Regions from separate parts of the Sodalis sp. RH24 genome, predicted to be linked through region 1. Evidence: predicted binding sites of a transcription regulator. Region 1 holds the regulator's gene; each other region holds the start of a gene.
The links. The regulator PurR, encoded in region 1, represses purine synthesis genes. The targets are predictions, from matches to a motif close to CANGCAAACGTTTGCNTG.

Region 1 (7,351 bases):
TTGTCCGGTTATACCAGTGCGGGACGACACAAATCCGTGCGGCGGCGGATTTGGATTTCCTGGGGAAATCGTGCACACTAGCCTGACTGATTCCAGCGGTGGTTTACAGAGGCCAAGGTTATGTTTACGGGTATTGTTCAGGGCACCGCGCCCATTGTGGCAATTGAAGAAAAAGCGAATTTTCGCACGCATTTCGTTTCCCTGCCGGCGGCGATGTTGTCCGGTCTGGAGGAGGGCGCCTCCGTGGCGCACAACGGCTGTTGCCTGACGGTGAGCGGCATTAACGGCGACGTGGTGGCGTTTGATTTGATGAAAGAGACGCTGCGGGTGACCAATCTGGGCGATCTGCAGGTGGGGGATGAGGTGAACGTAGAACGCGCCGCCACCTTTAACGCCGAGATCGGCGGACATGTGATGTCCGGGCATATCATGTGCACTGCCGAGATTGTGAAAATCGTGACGTCGGAAAATAATCGGCAGATTTGGTTCAGAATGCCGGACAAAGCGCTGATGAAATATGTCCTGTATAAAGGATATATCGGCATCGACGGCATCAGCCTGACTATCGGCGAGGTGGCGGCCGATAAATTTTGCGTGCATTTAATACCGGAAACCCTGATGCGCACCACGTTGGGTAAAAAAAGGCTGGGGCAGCGGATCAATATTGAAATCGATCCCCAGACCCAGGCGGTGGTGGATACGGTGGAGCGTGTGCTGGCGCAGCGGGAAGCGGCGATTGCCGCGACGTTAAATACCCTTTAACACGCTTGTCTTGAGTGCGGTGTTGGCGGGCCTAGCGTGCCATGGGGCACTCTGGCGGCCAGGAGATGGCCGCTTCGACCCCATCGGCGCGCTCTCCCTTTAACACGCCTGTCTTGAGTGCGGTGTTAAAGGGCCTGGCGTGCCATGGGCCACTCTGGCGGCCAGGAGATGGCCGCATCGCCCCCATCGGCGCGCTCTCCCTTTACCACGCCTGTCTTGAGTGCGGTGTTAAAGGGCCTGGCGTGCCATGGTATTAACGGGGTACGCGAATACCGCCATCCACGCCTTCCGGGCTGAATAATACCTGCCATAAATGGATATTGCGCGCGCGGAATGCCCCCGCGCAGGCATTCAGGTAATAACTGAACATACGGTAAAAACGGTCGGAGTATTTGTTGGACAGCGCCGGCCAGGCGGCGACAAAACGTTCATACCAGGCCATGAGCGTTTTGTCGTAATCAGAGCCGAAGTTATGCCAGTCTTCCATAACAAAATGCTTTTCGCTGGCATGGGCAATCTGCTGTACCGACGGCAGGCAGCCGTTAGGAAAAATATACTTATTTATCCACGGGTCGACATTCATATCGGTGATATTCGAGCCGATGGTGTGCAGCAGGAACAGACCGTCGCGTTTCAGGTTGCGATCGATAACGTCGAAATAGGTGGCGTAATTCTTGGGGCCTACGTGTTCGAACATGCCGACTGAAACAATACGGTCAAATTGCATATCCAGATCGCGATAGTCCTGCAGCAAAATGGTGACATCCAGTCCCTCGCAGCGCGTTTGCGCCAGCTTTTGCTGCTCGGCAGAGATAGTGACGCCCTGTACCGATACGCCATAATTCCTGGCCGCGTAGGCGGCAAGCCCGCCCCAGCCGCAGCCCACGTCCAGCAGCGTCAGGCCGGGTCGCAGCTGCAGTTTTTCGCAAATCATCTTCAGCTTATCCTGCTGGGCTTCCTCGAGGGTGGTCGCCTGTTTCCAGTAGCCGCAGGAATATTGCATATAGGGATCGAGCATCTTTTCAAACAGATCGTTACCCAAATCGTAATGTTCTTTGCCCACGATCCAGGCCCGCTTTCGCGACTGGAGGTTCATCAGCCGGGCGGCGGCAATGCGTAAGGTATCTTTTAAATGATGCGGAAGTTTATTCTCCAGACCCGCCCTGAGAACACGCTGGAAAAAAATGTCCAGCCGCTCACACTCCCACCAGCCATCCATGTAACTCTCGCCCAATCCCAAAGATCCATCCTGCAATACGCGCTTAAAAAATCCCGGATTCTTGATTCGGATATCAAATGGTCTTGAACCATTGAGTTCAATACCGGCTTCAGAGAGCAATTCATGGACGATACGGTACCAATCATTATCATGAAAGCTCAGGTCTTCAACGCACGAGGAACTCATAGCTTCTCCATCACCTTTCTTCTGCAGTGCCCCGTCAGGAAAAGCACTCACCATGCCTGCGGGCTTTATAAGAATCCACGGTTATCCGTGGTGTCTGAAGTATCACCATCAACAGAGGAATATAAAGTAAACCTTAGACTGCGACTTAGCCGGGCGCTTTATAAAAGGGTGATGTCATGTTGGAAAACACGACATACTTTTATACAAATTTATTAGACAACTCGTTATAATTGTTAACGATATTGAGTATAAGCCTGCATTTTAATTTAGACAATAGCTAACGCGCTAATGTATTTCCCATTATAACTTAATGATTTCTCGCTGAAACAATAACTCTTTGCACAGAGATCATTATATGAAAAATCTTGTGTCCGAGGCGGACGGCGCTTTACATAGCAACAGACCCTGGAGGCGCCAGCCCGTTGCCCGGGCCTGGCGCGTGGCCTTAAGCGGGGAAGGGACCGTCTGCGACCGAACGGCGTTCAATCAGCGACGGATGGACTTCGATGGTTTTGGCGTTCTCGCGTTTGCTGGTAATCCTATCGAGCAGCATGGTAAGCGCCGCCTCGCCCAAATCCTCTTTAGGCTGATGGATGGTGGTCAGCGCCGGGCTGAAAAAGCACGAATTGCGCACGTTGTCGTAGCCGATGATAGAAATATCCTCGGGTACGCTCAGGCCCATTTCATTAATGGCGCACAGTGCGCCCATGGCCATAATGTCGCCGCCGCAGAAGACCGCGGTGGGACGCGGCGTTTGCGCCAGGATTTGTTTCATCGCCAGGTAGCCGGATTCAGGCTCGAAATTGCCTTGCACAATCCAGCGGTCGTTTAACGGGATGCCGGCCTCCGCCATGGCATGCAGATAGCCGCGGTGGCGGCCGCCGCCGGTGTTGCGCGCCAGCTGTCCGGGAATGGCGCCGATGGCGCGATGGCCGCGTTTAAGCAAATATTGCGTCGCCATATAACCGCCGGCAAAGGCGTTATCGATAATGGTGTCGGTAAAATCACGGCGGGCCTCACCCCAATCCATGACCACCATGGGGATATGCTGATATTCCTCAAGCATATCCAGCAGCGTTTCGGGATACTCGGCGCACATCACCAGCAGGCCGTCGACGCGCTTTTGCGCCAGCATCGCCAGATAGGCGCGCTGTTTTTCGAGATCATTGTGCGAATTGCACAATATCAGGGTATAACCGCGAGCAAAGCAATGGTGCTCAATCGCCTCGATAATTTCGGCGAAATAGGGCGCCTCGCTGGTGCTGGCGAGCAGGCCGATGGACTTGGTGCGATTGACCTTCAGGCTGCGCGCCACGGCGCTGGGTGAATAATGCAGTTGTTTAATGGCGTCCAGCACGGCAATTTGAGTGTCTTGCGCAACAAAACGGGTTTTATTGATCACATGCGAAACGGTGGTTGTCGATACATTAGCGCGTTTTGCCACATCTTTAATGGTTGCCATGCCTTTGATACTCCCGTACGCCCTGGCTGGAATAATGTCTGTCGAAGGCGCAAGCACTTTCCGACGCTGTGGAATTAACCGTTAATTTTCGTTCATCCCGCGCCAAAGTGAAAGTGTTAAATGTGGCGGCTACAGGTTGGGAGCAAGCTTTTTCATCGCTGTTATGGCAAACTGACGATAACTGCTCTGCGGGCCGGTGGATAAGGCCGGCGCCCTGGTTTACGTTAAGGAGATAGAATGGACAGCGATTTAAAAATGTCGTTACTGACCACGGTGTTCTCGCTGCTGGTGATTATTGTCTTCAGCTTTACCGCCGTCATGAACTGACACCCTCTCGGTTCAGATATAAAAAAGAGGAGCCTTGGCTCCTCTTTTTTTTCCGGCGCGCCTTCAGCGGATATTTTTCGGCGTGACCACCCGGCGGGCGCCCACGTAATGATCCTGCCAATAATCCTCACTCAGATAGCTGATACGGATATCGCTGCCGGTGCGGGGCGACTGGATAAAGCGACCATTGCCAAGATAGACGCCGACGTGATCCGCCGCGCCGCGATTGGAAATATGGAAAAAGACCAGGTCGCCGCTTTCCAACTCGTCTTTCTTAACCGGCGCTGCGTCGCGCAGGTGGTACATTTCGTTGGCGGTGCGCGGCATATGGATGCGTACCACATCCTTGTAGGCATAATAAATCAGGCCGCTGCAGTCAAAGCCGGTATTAGGCGACATGCCGCCCCAACGGTAAGGCTTGCCCATTTGGGAGAGGAGTTTATTCATGGCGGTAAGCTTGGCGGTCTGGTAGCGTTTCTTATGGCTCTCGCTCATCTTTATCGGCTGATCGTTGGCCACCAGTTCTACCGCCGCCTGATCTTTTATCATCCGGTGCCGGCCGTAACCTTTTTTATAGCCTTTTTTCGGCGGAGTGAAGGAGGCTATTTTTTTCGTCGCCGTGGTTTTTGATGCCTTGGCAAGAGGGGAGGTTTTGCTTTTCTTCGCGCCGGTTTTCACCACCGCGGGTTCCAAAGGCCGTTTCACGCCGGCTTTTTCATGCGCCGGTTCCGGCGATTTTTTAATGCTGGCTTTTTCACTGACGGCGGGCGCGCTGGCGACAGGTTTGCTTTTCTTGGCTATTTTTACCGGTTTGCGTTTGCGCCGGTCACCGGTTTTTGCCGCCGCTGCCTGGAATTTGCGCTGATCGGCATTGACGCCGGCGCTCGGCGCGGCATGTGCCAGGTTCAAAAACAACTGGGTAAAAAGCAACACAAAAAGCGTAAAGCATAAACGCATGATAAACGCTATCCTTATGTGGCCCAAAATAGGGGGTTATCAACACCTCACAGGAATTTAAGCTATTTACCTCGTCATTGCATCATCAATTCACTACTTATTGTGTATAAACGTGAATAAGTTCGATTTTGCTGCATTTAACAGCGTTCAGCGGCGCTTTATTCAACATATTTTGAGGGTGTGCACCGAATGTTTCAGCCCGTTTTGTTCGGCGGCAGGGGGTAAAAGCCGCTACAGTGATAGTATTGCCTGTCCTACGTGGGCGGGCCGGGAGTGAATTGACGCGCCTTTACCGCGCGGGCCGGCAAAAAAACGTTTATTTGTTTAGCCGGTAGTGGCTAAAATGAAGAGACTGCGTGTAATCCCGCACAGTGCAGATAAGGCCAGATGCTGGCTTGAGGAAGCGAGACAATGACGACGATTGAAAAAATTCAGCAGCAGATAGCTGAGAACCCGATTCTTCTTTATATGAAAGGCTCGCCAAAATTGCCCGGCTGCGGTTTTTCCGCACAGGCAGTACAGGCGCTTTCCGCCTGTGGTGAGCGTTTCGCGTATGTGGATGTCCTGCAAAATCCCGATATTCGCGCCGAGTTGCCGAAATTCGCCAACTGGCCGACCTTCCCACAGCTGTGGGTGGACGGCGAACTGGTCGGCGGCTGCGATATCATTATCGAAATGTATCAGCACGGCGAGTTGCAACCGTTGATCAAAGAGACCGCGGTAAAATACAACTCCCAGGAAAACCAGACCCCTTCCTGAGTTCTCCGGGACGCCTGCGGATAACCCCCGCCCCTTGCGGCGGGGGTTTTTAACCGCCGGACGCAAGCATCGGCTAGGCGTGCTCGCCGGCGGCAGGCTCGCCGACGGGGGGAACAGGCCAGCCGCCGAGACGTTTCCAGCGATTAACCAGCTCACAAAATAATTCAGCGGTGCGTTCGGTGTCATAGAGCGCGGAATGCGCCTGGCCGGCGTCAAATTCGATGCCTCCGGCCGCGCAGGCTTTGGCCAACACCGTCTGGCCCAGCACCAGCCCGCTGAGAGCAGCGGTGTCGAAGGTGGCAAACGGATGGAAAGGATTACGCTTTAATGCCGCCCGTCCGGCCGCCGCCATAAGAAATCCGTGGTCGAACCCGGCATTGTGCGCGACGATAATCGCGCGGTTGCAGCCCCGATCCTTAATGCCTTTGCGCACCATTTTGAAAATTTCATGCAGCGCCTCGTACTCGCTCACCGCGCCGCGCAGCGGGTTGGTCGGGTCGATACCGTTAAAGGCCAGGGCTTCCGGCTGCAGTTGCGCGCCGGGAAAAGGCTCGACATGGAAATGCAGGCATTGGTCGGTGACCAGCCAGCCTTCATCGTCCATGTTGAGGGTGACGGCGGCGATTTCGAGCAAGGCGTCGGTTGCGGCGTTAAAGCCCGCGGATTCAATATCGATTACCACTGGATAAAAGCCGCGAAAACGGCCGCGAAGGGTATTTACATCATCAAGTTCAGCCATGCCTGTTCTTAATTTTTAAGGAAAACAGCCCGCATTATGGCAAATTTTAGCGCCGGATGCATGGCGAATCCGCTCCCTTCTCCCCAGGATAGCGGATTTGGCGGGGCCGGGCTGGTACTTTATTTGCCCAGGCCCTTGCCGGCATGTTTTTGTTCAATCAGCTCGATTTTATAACCATCGGGATCTTCGATAAAAGCGATAACCGTCGTGCCGCCCTTGACCGGTCCCGCTTCGCGGGTCACCTTGCCGCCGGCCTGGCGAATGCGGTCGCAGGTAGCGGCCACATCGTCAACCCCGAGCGCGATATGGCCATAGGCGGTGCCCAGCTCGTAGCTATCGACGCCCCAGTTATAGGTCAATTCAATCACCGCGCCTTCCGTCTCCTCGGTGTAGCCGACAAAGGCCAGGGTGTATTTGTACTCCGTATTTTCGCTGGTGCGCAGTAGGCGCATTCCCAGTATTTTTGTATAAAAATCAATTGATTGCTGTAAATCGGTAACGCGGAGCATGGTATGAAGCAGGCGCATGATATCCTCTATAGACAATGACGACGGTTTATCCATCGCCTTTGGTGAGATCGTGGTTTAACAGTATATCCCAGACCTTCGGCGCGGTGGAGGAGAAATACTCCTGCCTTGCTTGCCCTGGCGGCCGGAGAACCGCGCGATTTCCCCCGGGCAAGCGATTTTTGCCGTCATAAGCTTGCCAGCCGGTGAAATAACGTCTTCAATAAAAGTTAAACAGGAGGGCACGTGCCGGAACAGCTTGAGTTTTTCATCATAACCAGTCCTTGCCGCGGCGTCTGCCAATCCGATGACCGTGGCTTTTGCCGTGGCTGCCTGCGCTCCCGCCAGGAACGTTTCGACTGGATCACGATGAACGACGGCCAAAAGCGCGAAGTGCTGCGGCTATGTCATCAACGCTACCTGCGCCAGCTGCG
Region 2 (7,351 bases), 1.7 Mb from region 1:
TGAGATCTTGCAACCGCTGATTAAGATCTTCCGCCGCCTGGTTCAACGCTTCTTGTTGTTCCGGCGGGCAATTTACCCTTAACGTGCGGCCAAAAATTTGAATATCTACCGGTTGTGCGGACATACCACCTTCCTGCTTTGTTACCGCGCCGACGCCAGGCCACTCCCGTTTCACCATTGCGGGAGCACAGGGCGGGCGCAACTATACTCTATATCCATGCGCTATATCAAACAGAAGAATCCATATAAAACAGAAGATACACGCCCTTTCTGGTATAGCTACGGACCTTGGTGGTAGCATAACACGAACTTATCCTGCCAACGACGATGAAAGCGCATGTCTATACAAAATACCTTTCCCGACTACGATAACCTGACCCAACTGCTTAACCAACAGGCCGTGGCGCTGACGCCGGCGGAAATGCATGGTTTGATAAGCGGCATGCTGTGCGGCGGCAACAAGGATCACAGTTGGCAGACGCTGGTGCACGAGCTGACCAACGAGGGCATGGCCTTTTCCCAGACCCTGGCCGACCCGCTGCGCCAGCTGCACGAAGCCACCGCGCAAACCCTGGACGACGAGGAGTTTATGTTTCAGCTGCTGCTGCCCGACGACGACCGCGCCACGGTATTCGAGCGCGTGGACGCGCTGGCCGGCTGGGTAAATCATTTCCTGCTGGGGCTGGGCGTGATGCAGCCGCAGCTGGATAAAATCAAGGGCGAGCTAAAGGAAGCCATCGACGATCTGCGCAATATCGGCCAGCTCGGCTATGACGAAGATGAAGATCAGGAAGAGCTGGCGCAGTCGCTGGAGGAAGTCGTTGAATACGTGCGTATGGCCGCCATTCTTTGCCATAATGGATTTACCCGCTCGGAGCACGCCGGCCCGCTGGAAAAGCCAAAGCCGACGCTGCACTGATCGCCGCAACCGGCAGCACCGCCCGTTGAATTGTTGAGAGTATGGCAAGGCAGGAGAGAGTGATGACATCACAAGAATTTTTACGCCGCCGGCAGGCATTGTTGGCCAACATGGCTCCGGCCAGCGCCGCCGTCATTTTTGCGGCGCCGGAGGCGACGCGCAGCGCCGACAGTGAATATCCCTATCGCCAGAATAGCGACTTCTGGTATTTCACCGGGTTCAACGAACCGGAGGCGGCGCTGGTGCTTATCAAAAGCGACGCGACCCATTCGCACAGCGTGCTGTTCAACCGGGTGCGCGATCCCGGCGCCGAGACCTGGTTCGGCCGCCGCCTGGGCCAGGAGGCCGCCCCGGCCAGACTTGCCGTGGACCGGGCCTTGCCGTGGGACGAAATCAATCATCAGTTGCACCTGCTGCTGAACGGACTGGATGTGGTCTATCACGCCCAGGGACAATACGCCTTTGCCGATACCCTGGTGTTTAACGCCCTCGATACCCTGCGCCGCGGCTACCGTCAGCATTTGCGCGCGCCCGCCACGCTTACCGACTGGCGCCCCTGGGTGCACGATTTCAGGCTGGTTAAATCGGCGGAGGAGCTGGCGGTCATGCGCCGCGCCGGCGAAATCACCGCGCTCGGGCATACCCGCGCCATGCGGGCCTGTCGTCCGGGGCAGTATGAATACCAGCTGGAAGGCGAAATCCTGCATGAATTCAACCGGCACGGCGCCCGCTATCCTTCCTACAATACCATCGTCGGCAGCGGCGAAAACGGCTGTATTCTGCACTACACCGAAAACGAGGCGCAGATGCGCGACGGCGATCTGGTGCTTATCGACGCCGGCTGTGAATACCAGGGGTATGCCGGCGATATCACCCGCACCTTCCCGGTGAACGGCAAGTTCAGCCCCGAGCAGCGGGCGGTGTACGACATAGTGCTGGCGATGCTGGAGAAATCCCTGGCGTTGTACCGGCCGGGCACCAGTATCCGCGAAGTCAATGAACAGGCGGTGCGGGTTATGGTCTCCGGGCTGGTGGCGCTGGGCGTAATGAAGGGCGACGTGGACGGGCTTATCGCCGCCCAGGCCCATCGGCAGTTCTTTATGCACGGCTTAAGCCATTGGCTGGGGCTGGATGTGCACGACGTCGGCGACTACGGCACCCCGGAGCGGGGCAGGACCCTGGAGCCGGGCATGGTGCTGACCATCGAGCCGGGCATTTATATAGCCGCGGACGCGGATGTGCCGCCGCAATATCGCGGCATCGGCATCCGCATCGAGGACAATATCGTTATCACCGAACAGGGCAACGACAACCTCACCGCATCGGTGGTCAAGGACCCGGATGCCATCGAAGCGCTGATGGCGGCGGCGCGCTAGCCTATGTCGGTGATCATTATCGGCGGCGGCATGGCCGGCGCCACCCTGGCGCTGGCCTTGTCCCGCCTGACCGGCGGGCGGCTGGAGATCGATTTAGTGGAAGCGGCCGCGCCGGAAAGCCGGCGCCATCCCGGTTATGACGCCCGCGCCATCGCCCTGGCCCAGGGCACCAGCCAGCAATTAACCGCCATCGGTGTCTGGCCTTCGCTGATGTCCTGCGCCACGCCCATCACCCGTGTCGAGGTCAGCGATAGCGGCTATCCGGGTAAAGTCTCGCTGTCCGCGCGCGACTACCGCGTGCCCGCGCTGGGTTATGTGGTGGAGCTGCACGACGCCGGGCAGCGTTTATTTGCCCTGCTGCGCCAGGCGCCGGGGGTAAGGCTGCACTGCCCCGCGACGCTTACGGATATTACCCGCCGCCAGGACGATATCCTGGCGCGGCTTGACAACGGGACGGAGCTGATCGGCTCGCTGCTGGTGGCGGCGGACGGTTCGCACTCGCAGGCGGCGCGCCATTGCCATATGCAGTGGCGCCAGGAGGACTATGGGCAACTGGCGATTATCGCCAATGTCACCACCGCTGAGGCGCATCAGGGCCGGGCTTATGAGCGCTTTACCGAACATGGGCCGCTGGCCATGCTGCCCATGTCGCAGGGGCGCAGCGCGCTGGTGTGGTGCCTGCCGCAGTCCATGCGCCAGGAAATCACCGGCTGGAGCGAAAGCCGGTTTATCGACGCGCTGCAAGCCGCCTTCGGCTGGCGGCTCGGGCGTATTACCGCCTGCGGGCAGCGGCAGTGTTACCCGCTGCAGCTGCGCACCGCCACGCGCCAGGTAAGCCATCGGCTGGCGCTGGTGGGCAACGCGGCGCAAACCCTGCATCCTATTGCCGGCCAGGGGTTCAACCTGGGCTTGCGTGACGTGATGACCCTGGCGGAAACCCTGGCCGAGGCCCTGGCGCGGGGCGAGGACCCGGGCGCCTACGCCACCCTGCAGCGCTATCAGCAGCGCCGTCTGCCCGATAAGGACCGCACGGTCGGCATTACCGATGGCCTGATACATTTGTTTGCCAACCGGCATCCGCCGCTGGTGGTGGCGCGTAACCTGGGTCTTGCCGCCATGGCCGCTTCGCCGGGGCTGCGCGACGCGCTGGCGCGGCAAACCCTGGGCTGGGTGGCGCGTTAGCACCCTTACGCTGGTTCCCGGTCTTTAAAAGGATATTACAGTTATGCAAGCATTTGACGTGGTCATCAACGGCGGCGGCATGGTCGGCCTGGCGCTGGCCTGCGGACTCCAGGGCAGCGGCATGCGCGTGGCCGTGCTGGAACAACAGGCGCCGGAGCCGGTGCCGCCGGCCGATAGCCCCGCGCTGCGGGTATCGGCCATCAACGCCGCCAGCCAGCGCCTGCTGGAACACCTGCAGGTCTGGGACGATATCGTCGCGCTGCGCGCCAATCCCTATCAGGGCATGCAGGTCTGGGACAACGATGGCTTCGGCAATATCGCCTTTGACGGTAAACAGCTGGGCTACGCCCATCTGGGCCATATCGTCGAGAACCCGGTTATCCACCAGGCGCTGTGGCGCCGGGCCGGGCAGCTGTCCGACGTGACGCTGCTGTGCCCGCGCGCGCCGCGCCAGATTGCCTGGGGCGAGAACGAAGCGTTTATCACCCTCGACGACGGCGGCATGCTGACCGCCCGGCTGGTGGTGGGCGCGGACGGCGCCAACTCCTGGCTGCGCCGCTACGCCGATATTCCGCTGACTTTCTGGGATTACCAGCATCACGCACTGGTGGCCACCGTGCGTACCGAACATCCGCACGGCGGCATTGCGCGCCAGGCGTTTCACGGCGACGGCATCCTGGCGTTCCTGCCGCTGAGCGATCCGCATCTTTGCTCCATCGTCTGGTCCCTGCCGCCCGAGATGGCGCAGTCGCTCCAGGAACAGGCGCCGGCCGGATTTAACGCGCAGCTGGCTGCGCACTTCAACCTGGCGCTGGGGTTATGCGAATTGCAAAGCGAACGGTTAACCTTTCCCCTGACCGCCCGCTATGCGCGGGATTTCGCCGCCCACCGCCTGGTGCTGGTGGGCGACGCGGCGCATACGGTCCATCCGCTGGCCGGGCAGGGGGTAAATCTCGGTTTTATGGACGTGGCGGAACTGCTGTCGGAGCTGCGCCGGCTGCAGCAGGCCGGCAAGGATATCGGCCATCATCCCTACCTGCGGCGCTATGAGCGCCGTCGCAAGCATAGCGCTGCCGTGATGCTGGCCGGCATGCAGGGGTTCCGCCAGTTGTTCGACGGCAATAACCCGCTGAAAAAATGGGTGCGCGACGCGGGACTGCGCCTGGCCGATACGGTACCCGGGGTCAAACCCCGGCTCATCCGCCAGGCCATGGGGTTAAACGATCTGCCTGCATGGCTGGAACCGGGCGCGGTTTGACTGAAATAAACTAATTTAACCCGCTATTTTGCATTATATTTTCTAATCCGATATCGGGAATAAAGTCTTTGCCCCTGACCAAAGTCAGGGTTTTTTGTTATCATATTTTGCTTTTGACGGCCGGCATTTATTGTTTGTGCGCCGTATTCGCCACTTTGCCAACATAACATGCTGATTCATGCCTATCCCCTCCGCCTGCACCGCCCTGGCCGCAGGATAATTTAATTTATGGTTTCCCCTGGGATTCAGTGGTAACTTCTGGCAAAAGGTATCGTTTGCGCCGCCGGATTCGCTGTGGGCGTCGCGGCGTAAAATTCAATTTTACAGCCCCTGATTTGACGACAAAGAGGACGAGATGGCCCAGCTGACATCGTTGTATGAACAGCACATAGCGTGCGGCGCGAAAATGGTGGACTTCCATGGCTGGATGATGCCGCTGCACTATGGCTCCCAGCTGGAGGAGCATCACCAGGTGCGCCGCGACGCGGGCATGTTTGATGTGTCCCATATGACCATCATCGATTTAACGGGCCCGCGCACCCGCGAATACCTGCGCTACCTGCTGGCGAACGACGTGGCCAAGCTCACCGTGCCCGGCAAGGCGCTCTACAGCGGCATGCTGAACGCCTCAGGCGGCGTTATCGACGATCTGATCGTCTATTTCCTCGAAGAGACTTATTTTCGCCTGGTGGTGAATTCCGCCACCCGCGACAAAGACGTCACCTGGGTGACCGACCACGCGGCCCCCTACGGTGTGTCGGTACGGGTACGCGACGACCTGGCGCTGATTGCCGTACAAGGCCCGCGGGCGCAGGAGAAAGCGCGCACGCTGTTTACCCCCGCGCAGCAGGCGGCGGTGGCCGGGATGAAACCGTTCTTCGGCGTGCAGTCGGAGGATTTATTTATCGCCACCACCGGGTATACCGGCGAGGCGGGATTTGAAATTGCGCTGCCGAAAACCGAGGCGGAGTCCTTCTGGCGCAAACTGCTGGCGGCGGGTGTCAAACCCTGCGGCCTGGGCGCGCGCGATACGCTGCGCCTGGAAGCCGGCATGAACCTGTACGGCCAGGAAATGGATGAGCGTATTTCTCCCCTGGCGGCCAACATGGGCTGGACCATCGCCTGGCAGCCCGAGGATCGGGATTTTATCGGCCGCGAGGCGCTTGAAGCCCAGCGCCGCGCCGGCACCGACCAACTGGTCGGCCTGGTGATGACCGAAAAAGGTGTGCTGCGCAACGACCTGACGGTACACTTTACCGACGCCGACGGTAATATGAAAACGGGCGTGATAACCAGCGGTTCGTTCTCGCCCACCCTGGGTTTCAGCATTGCCCTGGCCCGCGTGCCCGCCGGTATCGGCGAGCACGCCATTGTATTAATCCGTAACCGCGAAATGCCGGTTAAGGTGACCAAACCTGGTTTTGTGCGCGCCGGTAAACCGGTCGTTCAATAATTAACTTTGCAAGAGTGAGGAAGGCAATGAGCAATGTGCCGCAAGAACTAAAATATACCCCCTCCCACGAATGGGTGCGCAACGAAGGTAACGGCGTGTATACCGTCGGCATTACCGAACATGCCCAGGAACTGCTGGGCGATATGGTGTTTCTCGACCTGCCGGACGTCGGCACGTCTTTCGCCGCCAGCGACGATTGCGCGGTAGCCGAATCAGTGAAAGCCGCCTCGGATATCTATGCGCCCATCGGCGGCGAGATCGTGGCGGTGAACGAAGAGCTGGAAGCGTCGCCGGAACTGGTGAACAGCGCGCCCTACACCGAGGGCTGGTTGTTCCAGATCAAGGCCGACGACGAAAGCGAGGTCGCCGGATTGCTTGACGCCGAGGCTTATGAGGCCACGCTCGACGAAGACGAATAACCGCCACCGAGACCCGGTCCCGCACGGTTAATTAGCCGTCCGGAGGCCAACAGGCGGGACAGGGCGTTGGAATACCGGCCCCTGTCCCTGCCGAGCACGTTGCCTTTCCCCGTCCCATGCCCGATGCAGGAATTGTTGTTTATGACCCAGACTCTCAGCCAGCTTGAACACCATGACGCTTTTATCAAGCGTCATATCGGCCCCAGCGCGCAGCAGCAGGCGCATATGCTGTCGGCTATCGGCGCCGCGACGCTCGACGCGTTGATTGGCCACATCGTCCCGGCCGACATCCAGCTGCCGGCGCCTCCGGCGGTCGGCGATGCGGCCACGGAATCCCAGGCGCTGGCGGAGCTCAGGGCCATGGCGGGTCTTAACCAGCGGTTTAAAACCTATATCGGCATGGGCTACAGCGCGGTGGTCACCCCGCCGGTGATCCTGCGCAATATGCTGGAAAACCCGGGCTGGTACACCGCCTATACGCCTTACCAGCCGGAGGTCGCCCAGGGGCGCCTGGAAGCCTTACTGAATTTCCAGCAACTGACCCTCGACCTGACCGGGCTGGATATCGCCTCCGCCTCGCTGCTGGATGAAGCCACGGCGGCGGCGGAAGCCATGGCGCTGGCCAAGCGCGCCAGCAAGCTCAAACAGGCCAACGTTTTTTTTGTCGCCGACGATGTCCACCCGCAAACGCTGGACGTGGTGCGCACCCGCGCCGAGACCTTCGGTTTCGAGGTGATCACCGGC
Region 3 (7,351 bases), 1.4 Mb from region 1:
TCTTAGCTTTTATTTTTAAATTATAAATGCTGGTTAGCTCAGGACATCAGCCATCAAAAGGTTGAGTCCTTTTTATAAACTCGAGAGTATTTGGTAAGGAAAAACAGGAATGAAGAAGATAGCATTGGCCGTTTTAGCGACATTGATTGCCCCAGCTCTGCACGCCGCGGAAATTTATAACAAAGACGGCAACAAGCTGGATCTGTACGGCAGCGTGCGCGCCCGCCACTATTTTAGTGACAATAAGACCATTGACGGCGACCAAAGTTACATGCGTTTTGGCTTCAAAGGCCAGACCCAGATTAACGACACCCTGACCGGTTACGGCCAATGGGAATACAATGTTCAGGCCAACCATACTGAAGGCGGCACCGACGCGCTGACCGGCACCAAAACCCGTTTGGGCTTTGCCGGCTTGAAACTGAAAGACTACGGCTCAATCGACTACGGCCGCAACTGGGGCATCGCTTATGATGTCGCGGCGATAACCGATACCGCGCCAATCTTCGATGACCTGACCTACAGCGCCGCCGACGTGTTTATGGGCGGCCGTACCACCGGCGTGGCCACTTATCGCAACAACAACTTCTTCGGCCTGGTCGACGGTCTGAAATTTGGCTTGCAATACCAGGGCGCCAACGACGAAAATTCCGGTAACGCCCGTGCCGCCAACAAATCCAACGGCGACGGTTACGGCGCATCGGCGTCTTATACCTTTGATTTCGGCCTGTCGGTACTCGGCACTTATGCCTCGTCCAACCGCACCCAGCCGCAAAACAGCCTGGCTCTCGGTAACGGCGACAAAGCCGACGTCTGGGCGGGCGGCTTGAAATATGACAATTCCGGCGTCTATGCCGCCGCGTTGTACGGCGAAACGCATAACTACACCCCGATCACCGGCGGCTACGCCAATAAAACCAAGAACTTCGAAGCCATCGCTTCTTATCTGTTCGATTTTGGCCTGAAACCGATGTTCGGTTACTTCCAGTCCAAGGCCAGCGATGTTGAAGGCATCGGCGATGTCGATCTGGTGAAATACTATGACGCGTCCCTGACCTATTTCTTCAACAAGAATATCAATGCGTATGTTGATTATAAAATCAACCGTCTCAGCGAAGACAATAAGCTGGGCATCGCCGACGATGACCAGGTCGGCCTGGGCTTGACCTATCAGTTCTAAGGTTTATCAAACGCAAAAAAAAGCGGCCCTGCGGCCGCTTTTTTTATGCTGTTTTTTTACGTTGAGCTTATTTATACAGCTCGGCGCTGCCGCGCAGGGTGTCATTACCGCCGGCGCCGATAATACGATACGAGGTGGCGTTGGCGGCATCGGCCTTGGCGGCCAGCTGGGATTCCAGATCGGACAGGTTACTGGTGGTGGATGACGATACCACGCCGATGGAATGTTCGCCGGCGGGACGGCTGGTGACTTCCTGGGCGGCGAAGGCGCCGGCGGAAACGGTGCTGAATACGATGGCTGCGATGGCAAGTGTCAGGTTTTTCATAATGTCTGTTCTCATGGTATGAAGCATTAATGGACTGGACGTTAATTTGTTAACGTTCGATAAGTAAATAATAGACATCTTGGCGCTGCAGATCAAGTAATATTTTATCAATCATTAACTAATTACCTAAAGTACTGTAAAGACCGGTGAATATGTTGGCATCGCCGTGTCTGTTTGTTTCCCCGGTCAGGAAACGTCATCCTTGACGCGGCCAGCCGCCTAAATAAATCACGGCGGTCCTTTACAGCGAACCGGGCGGGGGTTAAAGTTAATCAAACGTTTGACTTATTTTATTGGAGCCACCATGCCCCCTTCTCCGGCCCCCACCGCGCGCGGCGAACAGGCGAAAGCCCAGCTGATCGCCGCCGGCATTACCTTATTTGGCGAAAAAGGCCCGCAAACCGCCACCACGCGCGAAATCGCCCAGTTGTCCGGGCAAAATATCGCGGCGATTTTTTATTATTTCGGCTCCAAGGAAGGGCTGTACCTGGCGGTCGCGCAATGGATTGCGGATTTTATCGCCCAGTCCCTGCATTCACAGGCGCAACAAATTGATGCGCTGCTGGCGCAGCCGGAGGTGGATGCCGGGCAGTGCCGGCGTTATCTGCATGAGTCCCTGCTGACCATGACCGGGCTGCTGGCCCGCAGCGAAACGCTGAATCTGAGTAAAATCATCTCGCGGGAGCAGCTCTCCCCCACTGGGGCCTACGCCATTATCCACCAGCAGGCGATTGCGCCGATGCATCAGCGCATCACCCGGCTGGTGGCGGGTTTTACCGGCTGCGATCCGCTGTCGGTCGCCACCATCGTCCACACGCATGCCCTGCTGGGCGAAGTGCTGGCGTTCCGGCTGGCGCGGGAAACCATCCTGCTGCGCACCGGATGGAGCGACCTGGGCCCGGCGCAGGTTACCCAGATCAACCAGGTGCTGACACAGCATATCGATTGGTTCCTTCATGGATTGCGGGCCGAACAGGCCGGCCACACAGGCAAAAAATCATGAATAAAAAAAGTATCACCGCGGCCGTCATCGTTATCGCGCTGCTGGGCGCGGCGATCTATGGCGTCATGTACTACCACCGCCAGCAAAACCGGCCGTTGACCCTTTACGGCAATGTGGATATCCGCACCGTTAACCTTGGTTTCCGCGTCGGCGGCCGTCTGGCTCAGTTGGCGGTGGATGAAGGCGATGTGGTGCATCCCGGCCAGGTGCTGGCGAAACTGGACGATGCGCCGTATCGCAACGCCCTCGCGCAGGCCCAGGCCAATGTGGACAGCGCCAGGGCCAAACTGGATTTATCCCGCTCCGGGTATCGCAACGAAGAAATCGCCCAAGTGCGCTCGCAGATGGCGCAGTTGCAGGCCGCCTTCAATTATGCCGACAGTTTTTACCATCGCCAGCAGGGCGCCTGGGCCAAACGGGCCATTTCCGCCGACCAGCTGGAGGACGCGCTGACCGCCAGCAACCAGGCCAAGGCCAACCTGCAGGCGGCCAGGGATAAGCTGCAACAGTACCTGGCCGGCAACCGGCCGCAGGAGATCGCCTCCGCCGAAGCGGATCTCGCCCAGGCGCAGGCGGCGCGTGACCAGGCCGCCCTGGATGCAACCGATACCATGCTGGCGGCGCCCTCGGGCGGCACTATCCTGACCCGGGCGCAGGAGGTCGGCAGCATGCTTGGCGCCGGCGACACCGTATTTACCCTTTCCCTGACGCGGCCGGTGTGGGTGCGCGCCTATATCGATGAACGCAACCTCAACCAGGCGGTGCCCGGCACCCGGATTATCATTCGCGCCGACGGCCTGCCGGACAAGGCCTATCACGGTAAAATCGGCTTTGTCTCGCCGACGGCGGAGTTCACGCCTAAAAACGTGGAAACGCCGGAACTGCGCACCGATTTGGTGTATCGCCTGCGGATTATCGTCACCGATGCCGACGACCGGCTGCGCCAGGGCATGCCGGTGACCCTGGATTTCGCCGACGGCCAGGAGCCAACCGCGGCACAGCCCGCCGGCGGGAATGTTTATGCCCGCTAACCAGATTGTGCTGGATGCGCTGGAGAAACGCTTTGCGTCCCTGGCGAAACCGGCGGTGGCCAGCCTTACCATCACCCTGCAAAGCGGCGGGGTCACCGGGCTGGTCGGCCCGGACGGCGCGGGCAAGACCACGCTGCTGCGCATGCTGGCCGGCCTGCTGACGCCAAGCCAGGGCACCCTGCGCGTGGCCGGATTGGATCCGGTGGGCGACGACGCCGGCCTGCACGCCATCCTTGGCTATATGCCGCAGAAGTTCGGGCTGTATGAAGACCTGACGGTGATGGAAAACCTGACGCTGTACGCCAGCCTGCGCGGCATTACCGGCGAACAGCGCCGGCACACCTTCGAGCGCCTGCTGGCTTTTACCGCGCTGGCGCCCTTTACCACCCGGCTGGCGGGCAAGCTGTCGGGGGGAATGAAACAAAAACTCGGCCTGGCATGCACGCTGATAGGCCAGCCCAAGGTGCTGTTGCTCGACGAGCCGGGGGTCGGGGTGGATCCCATTTCCCGCCGCGAGCTGTGGCGCATGGTGCATGAACTGGCCGACGACGGCATGCTGATCCTGTGGAGCACCTCATACCTGGACGAAGCGGAACAGTGCCGCGAGGTGCTGCTGATGAACCAAGGGGAACTGATCTATAGCGGCGCGCCCAAAGCGTTGACGGCGACCATGGCGGGCCGCACGTGGCTGGCCCATGACGCCGCCGGCACCAACCGCCAGCTGCTGCGGCGCGCGCTGCGGCTGGAACAAATAGGCGACGGCGTCATCCAGGGCAAAGCCGTGCGCCTGATCCTGAAAAAAGACGCCGACCGGTCGGGCCTGGGCCGGGCGCTCGGCTTGTCCGATGCGGATATCGAGGAAACGGCGCCGCGTTTCGAGGATGCCTTTATCGATCTGCTGGGCGGCGGCCCGGCCACCCAACAGGCGCTGGCGGATATTATGCCGCAGGTAACCGGCGACCGGCATGAAACGGTGATCGAGGCCCGGGGGCTAACCAAGAGGTTCGGTGATTTTGCCGCGACCGATAACGTGGATTTCACGGTGACCCGGGGGGAAATTTTCGGCCTGCTGGGCCCGAACGGCGCCGGTAAATCCACCACTTTTAAAATGATGTGCGGCCTGCTGATCCCCACCGCGGGCCAGGCGCTGGTGCTGGGAATGGACTTGAAGACCAGCTCCGGCAAAGCCCGCCAGCGCCTGGGATATATGGCGCAAAAATTTTCGCTCTACGGTAATCTGACGGTGGCGCAGAACCTGCGGTTTTTCTCGGGCGTCTATGGATTGCACGGTAAGCGCCAGCGCCAGAAAATCGCGCAGATGAGCGAGGCGTTCGATTTCGGCCCCATTTTCAACCAGACGCCCGACGCGCTGCCGCTGGGATTTAAGCAACGCCTCGCCCTGGCATGCTCGCTGATGCACGAGCCGGATATCCTGTTCCTTGATGAGCCCACCTCCGGCGTCGACCCCCTCACCCGGCGTGAGTTCTGGCTGCATATCAACGGCATGGTGGAAAAAGGCGTCACCGTGATGGTGACCACCCATTTTATGGACGAGGCGGAATATTGCGACAGGATCGGCCTGGTGTATCACGGCAAGCTGATTGCCAGCGGCACCCCGGACGAGCTGAAACTGCAAACGGCAGACCAGGAGACGCCGAATCCCACCATGGAACAGGCGTTTATCACGCTGGTGCAGAACGTTGACAAGGACGGCGGCAATGACGCGGCATAACGCTACGCGGTTCTCCTGGCGGCGGCTGCTCGCCCTGTGCGACAAGGAAACGCGCCAGATCCTGCGCGATCCCAGCAGCGGCCTGATCGCCTTTGTCATTCCCCTGATGCTGCTGTTTATCTTCGGCTACGGCATCAACCTGGATTCCAGCCGCCTGCACGTGGGCATCCTGATGGAACAGCAGAGCGAGGATGCCCGCGACCTGGCCATGGCTTTTGCCGGCTCCCCCTATATCGCCCCGACCATCAGCGATAACCGCCGCGCGCTGGTGGCGCTGATGCAGGCGGGAAAAATCCGCGGGCTGATCGTGATCCCGGTTGATTTCGACATCAATATGGACCGGACCGGCAACAGCGCGCCCATCCAGGTGATTACCGACGGCAGCGAACCCAATACCGCCAATTTCGTGCAGGGGTATGCCCAGGGCATCTGGCAAATATGGCAGCAGCAGCGCGCCGAGGATCGGGGCCGCGCCTTTCATCAGCTGATCGACGTCAAGGTGCGCTATTGGTTCAATCCGGCGGCGGTCAGCCGGCATTTTATCATTCCCGGCGCCATCACCATTATCATGACGGTGATCGGGGCCATCCTGACCTCCCTGGTGATAGCGCGCGAGTGGGAGCGCGGCACCATGGAGGCGCTGCTCTCCACCCAGGTGACGCGAAGCGAACTGCTGCTGTCCAAGCTGCTGCCCTATTACGTGCTGGGAATGGTGGCGATGGCGCTGTGCATGGCGGTGGCGGTGTTTGTCATGGACGTGCCGTTCCGCGGTTCGCTGGCGGTGCTGTTCGGCATCAGCAGCCTGTTTCTTGCCAGCACCCTGGGGATGGGGCTGCTGATTTCCACCCTGACGCGCAACCAGTTCAACGCCGCGATGGTGGCGCTAAACGCGGCGTTCCTGCCCGCCGTGATGTTGTCGGGTTTTATTTTCCAGATAGACAGCATGCCCGCCGTGGTGCGCGCGGTGACCTATATCATCCCGGCGCGCTATTTTGTCAGCACGCTGCAAAGCCTGTTCCTGGCGGGTAATGTCGCCGGGATTTTAGTCGTGAATACCTTGTTCCTGGTGGCGTCCGCCGTGGGATTTATCGGCCTGACGGCCTGGAAAACCAAACGCAGGCTGGATTGAGGAAGGGTTATGTTCTATCGCTTATGGACGCTTATCGTCAAAGAACTGCAGTCGCTGCTGCGCGAGCCGCAAACGCGGGCGATCCTGATCATGCCGGTTATTCTGCAGGTGCTGCTGTTCCCGTTTGCCGCCACGCTTGAGGTGACCCATGCCACCATCGCCGTTTACAGCGAGGACAGCGGCCAGGCCTCGGTGGAGCTGACCCAGCGCTTCGCCAAGGCCAAAGCCTTTACCGCGGTGGTATGGCTGCGCAGCCCGCAGCAGATCCAAAGCACCCTGGATAACCAGCGCGCCCTGCTGGTGGTGCGTTTCCCGGCGCAATTCTCACGCGACCTGGCCGCCGGCATTCCAGCGCCGCTGCAGTTGCTGCTGGACGGGCGCAACTCCAACAGCGCGCAGATAGCGGCCAACTATATCCAGCAGATTATCCGCGATTACCAACTGGAGCTGACGGCGCGGCAGGTTAAACCCAATAACAGCGAACTGGTGATACGCAACTGGTATAACCCCAACCTGGATTATAAATGGTTTGTGGTGCCGTCATTGATTGCCCTGATCACCACCATCGGCGTACTGATCGTCACCTCGCTGTCGGTGGCGCGCGAGCGGGAGCAAGGGACCCTGGATCAACTGCTGGTTTCGCCGCTGACCACCTGGCAGATTTTTGTCGGCAAAGCGGTGCCGGCGCTGGTGGTGGCCAGTATCCAGGCGTCCATCGTGCTGATTATCGGCATTTTGGGGTACCGCATTCCCTTTGCCGGCTCGCTGCTGCTGTTTTACGGCACCATGCTGATCTACGGCCTGTCGCTGGTGGGGTTCGGCCTGCTGATCTCCTCGCTTTGCTCGACGCAGCAGCAGGCGTTTATCGGCGTGTTTGTGTTTATCATGCCGGCCATCCTGCTGTCGGGTTATGTCGCGCCGGTGGAGAATATGCCGTCGTGGCTGCAAACG

Region 2: gcvT (glycine cleavage system aminomethyltransferase GcvT) is a predicted target of PurR. The motif match lies at 4,994-5,011, and genes of this name have one in related genera.
Region 3: cecR (transcriptional regulator CecR) is a predicted target of PurR. The motif match lies at 1,775-1,792, and genes of this name have one in related genera.

The regions. Positions count from the first base shown of each region.
Region 1 is NZ_CP178729.1:741,397-748,747, forward strand. It holds gene ACL2XG_RS03325 (riboflavin synthase subunit alpha) at 121-762, shown strand; gene cfa (cyclopropane fatty acyl phospholipid synthase) at 1,016-2,167, opposite strand; gene purR (HTH-type transcriptional repressor PurR) at 2,613-3,629, opposite strand; gene ACL2XG_RS03340 (YnhF family membrane protein) at 3,867-3,956, shown strand; gene ACL2XG_RS03345 (NlpC/P60 family protein) at 4,020-4,913, opposite strand; gene ACL2XG_RS03350 (Grx4 family monothiol glutaredoxin) at 5,325-5,672, shown strand; gene rnt (ribonuclease T) at 5,746-6,411, opposite strand; gene gloA (lactoylglutathione lyase) at 6,531-6,938, opposite strand; gene ACL2XG_RS03365 (DUF1289 domain-containing protein) at 7,164-7,351, shown strand, end outside.
Region 2 is NZ_CP178729.1:4,498,440-4,505,790, forward strand. It holds gene zapA (cell division protein ZapA) at 1-124, opposite strand, end outside; gene ACL2XG_RS20435 (YecA family protein) at 338-919, shown strand; gene pepP (Xaa-Pro aminopeptidase) at 982-2,295, shown strand; gene ubiH (2-octaprenyl-6-methoxyphenyl hydroxylase) at 2,299-3,477, shown strand; gene ubiI (FAD-dependent 2-octaprenylphenol hydroxylase) at 3,521-4,735, shown strand; gene gcvT (glycine cleavage system aminomethyltransferase GcvT) at 5,091-6,188, shown strand; gene gcvH (glycine cleavage system protein GcvH) at 6,215-6,607, shown strand; gene gcvP (aminomethyl-transferring glycine dehydrogenase) at 6,749-7,351, shown strand, end outside.
Region 3 is NZ_CP178729.1:4,864,923-4,872,273, reverse strand. It holds gene ACL2XG_RS22080 (porin) at 110-1,180, shown strand; gene bhsA (multiple stress resistance protein BhsA) at 1,248-1,505, opposite strand; gene cecR (transcriptional regulator CecR) at 1,810-2,508, shown strand; gene hlyD (secretion protein HlyD) at 2,505-3,539, shown strand; gene ACL2XG_RS22060 (ATP-binding cassette domain-containing protein) at 3,529-5,271, shown strand; gene ACL2XG_RS22055 (ABC transporter permease) at 5,258-6,400, shown strand; gene ACL2XG_RS22050 (ABC transporter permease) at 6,410-7,351, shown strand, end outside.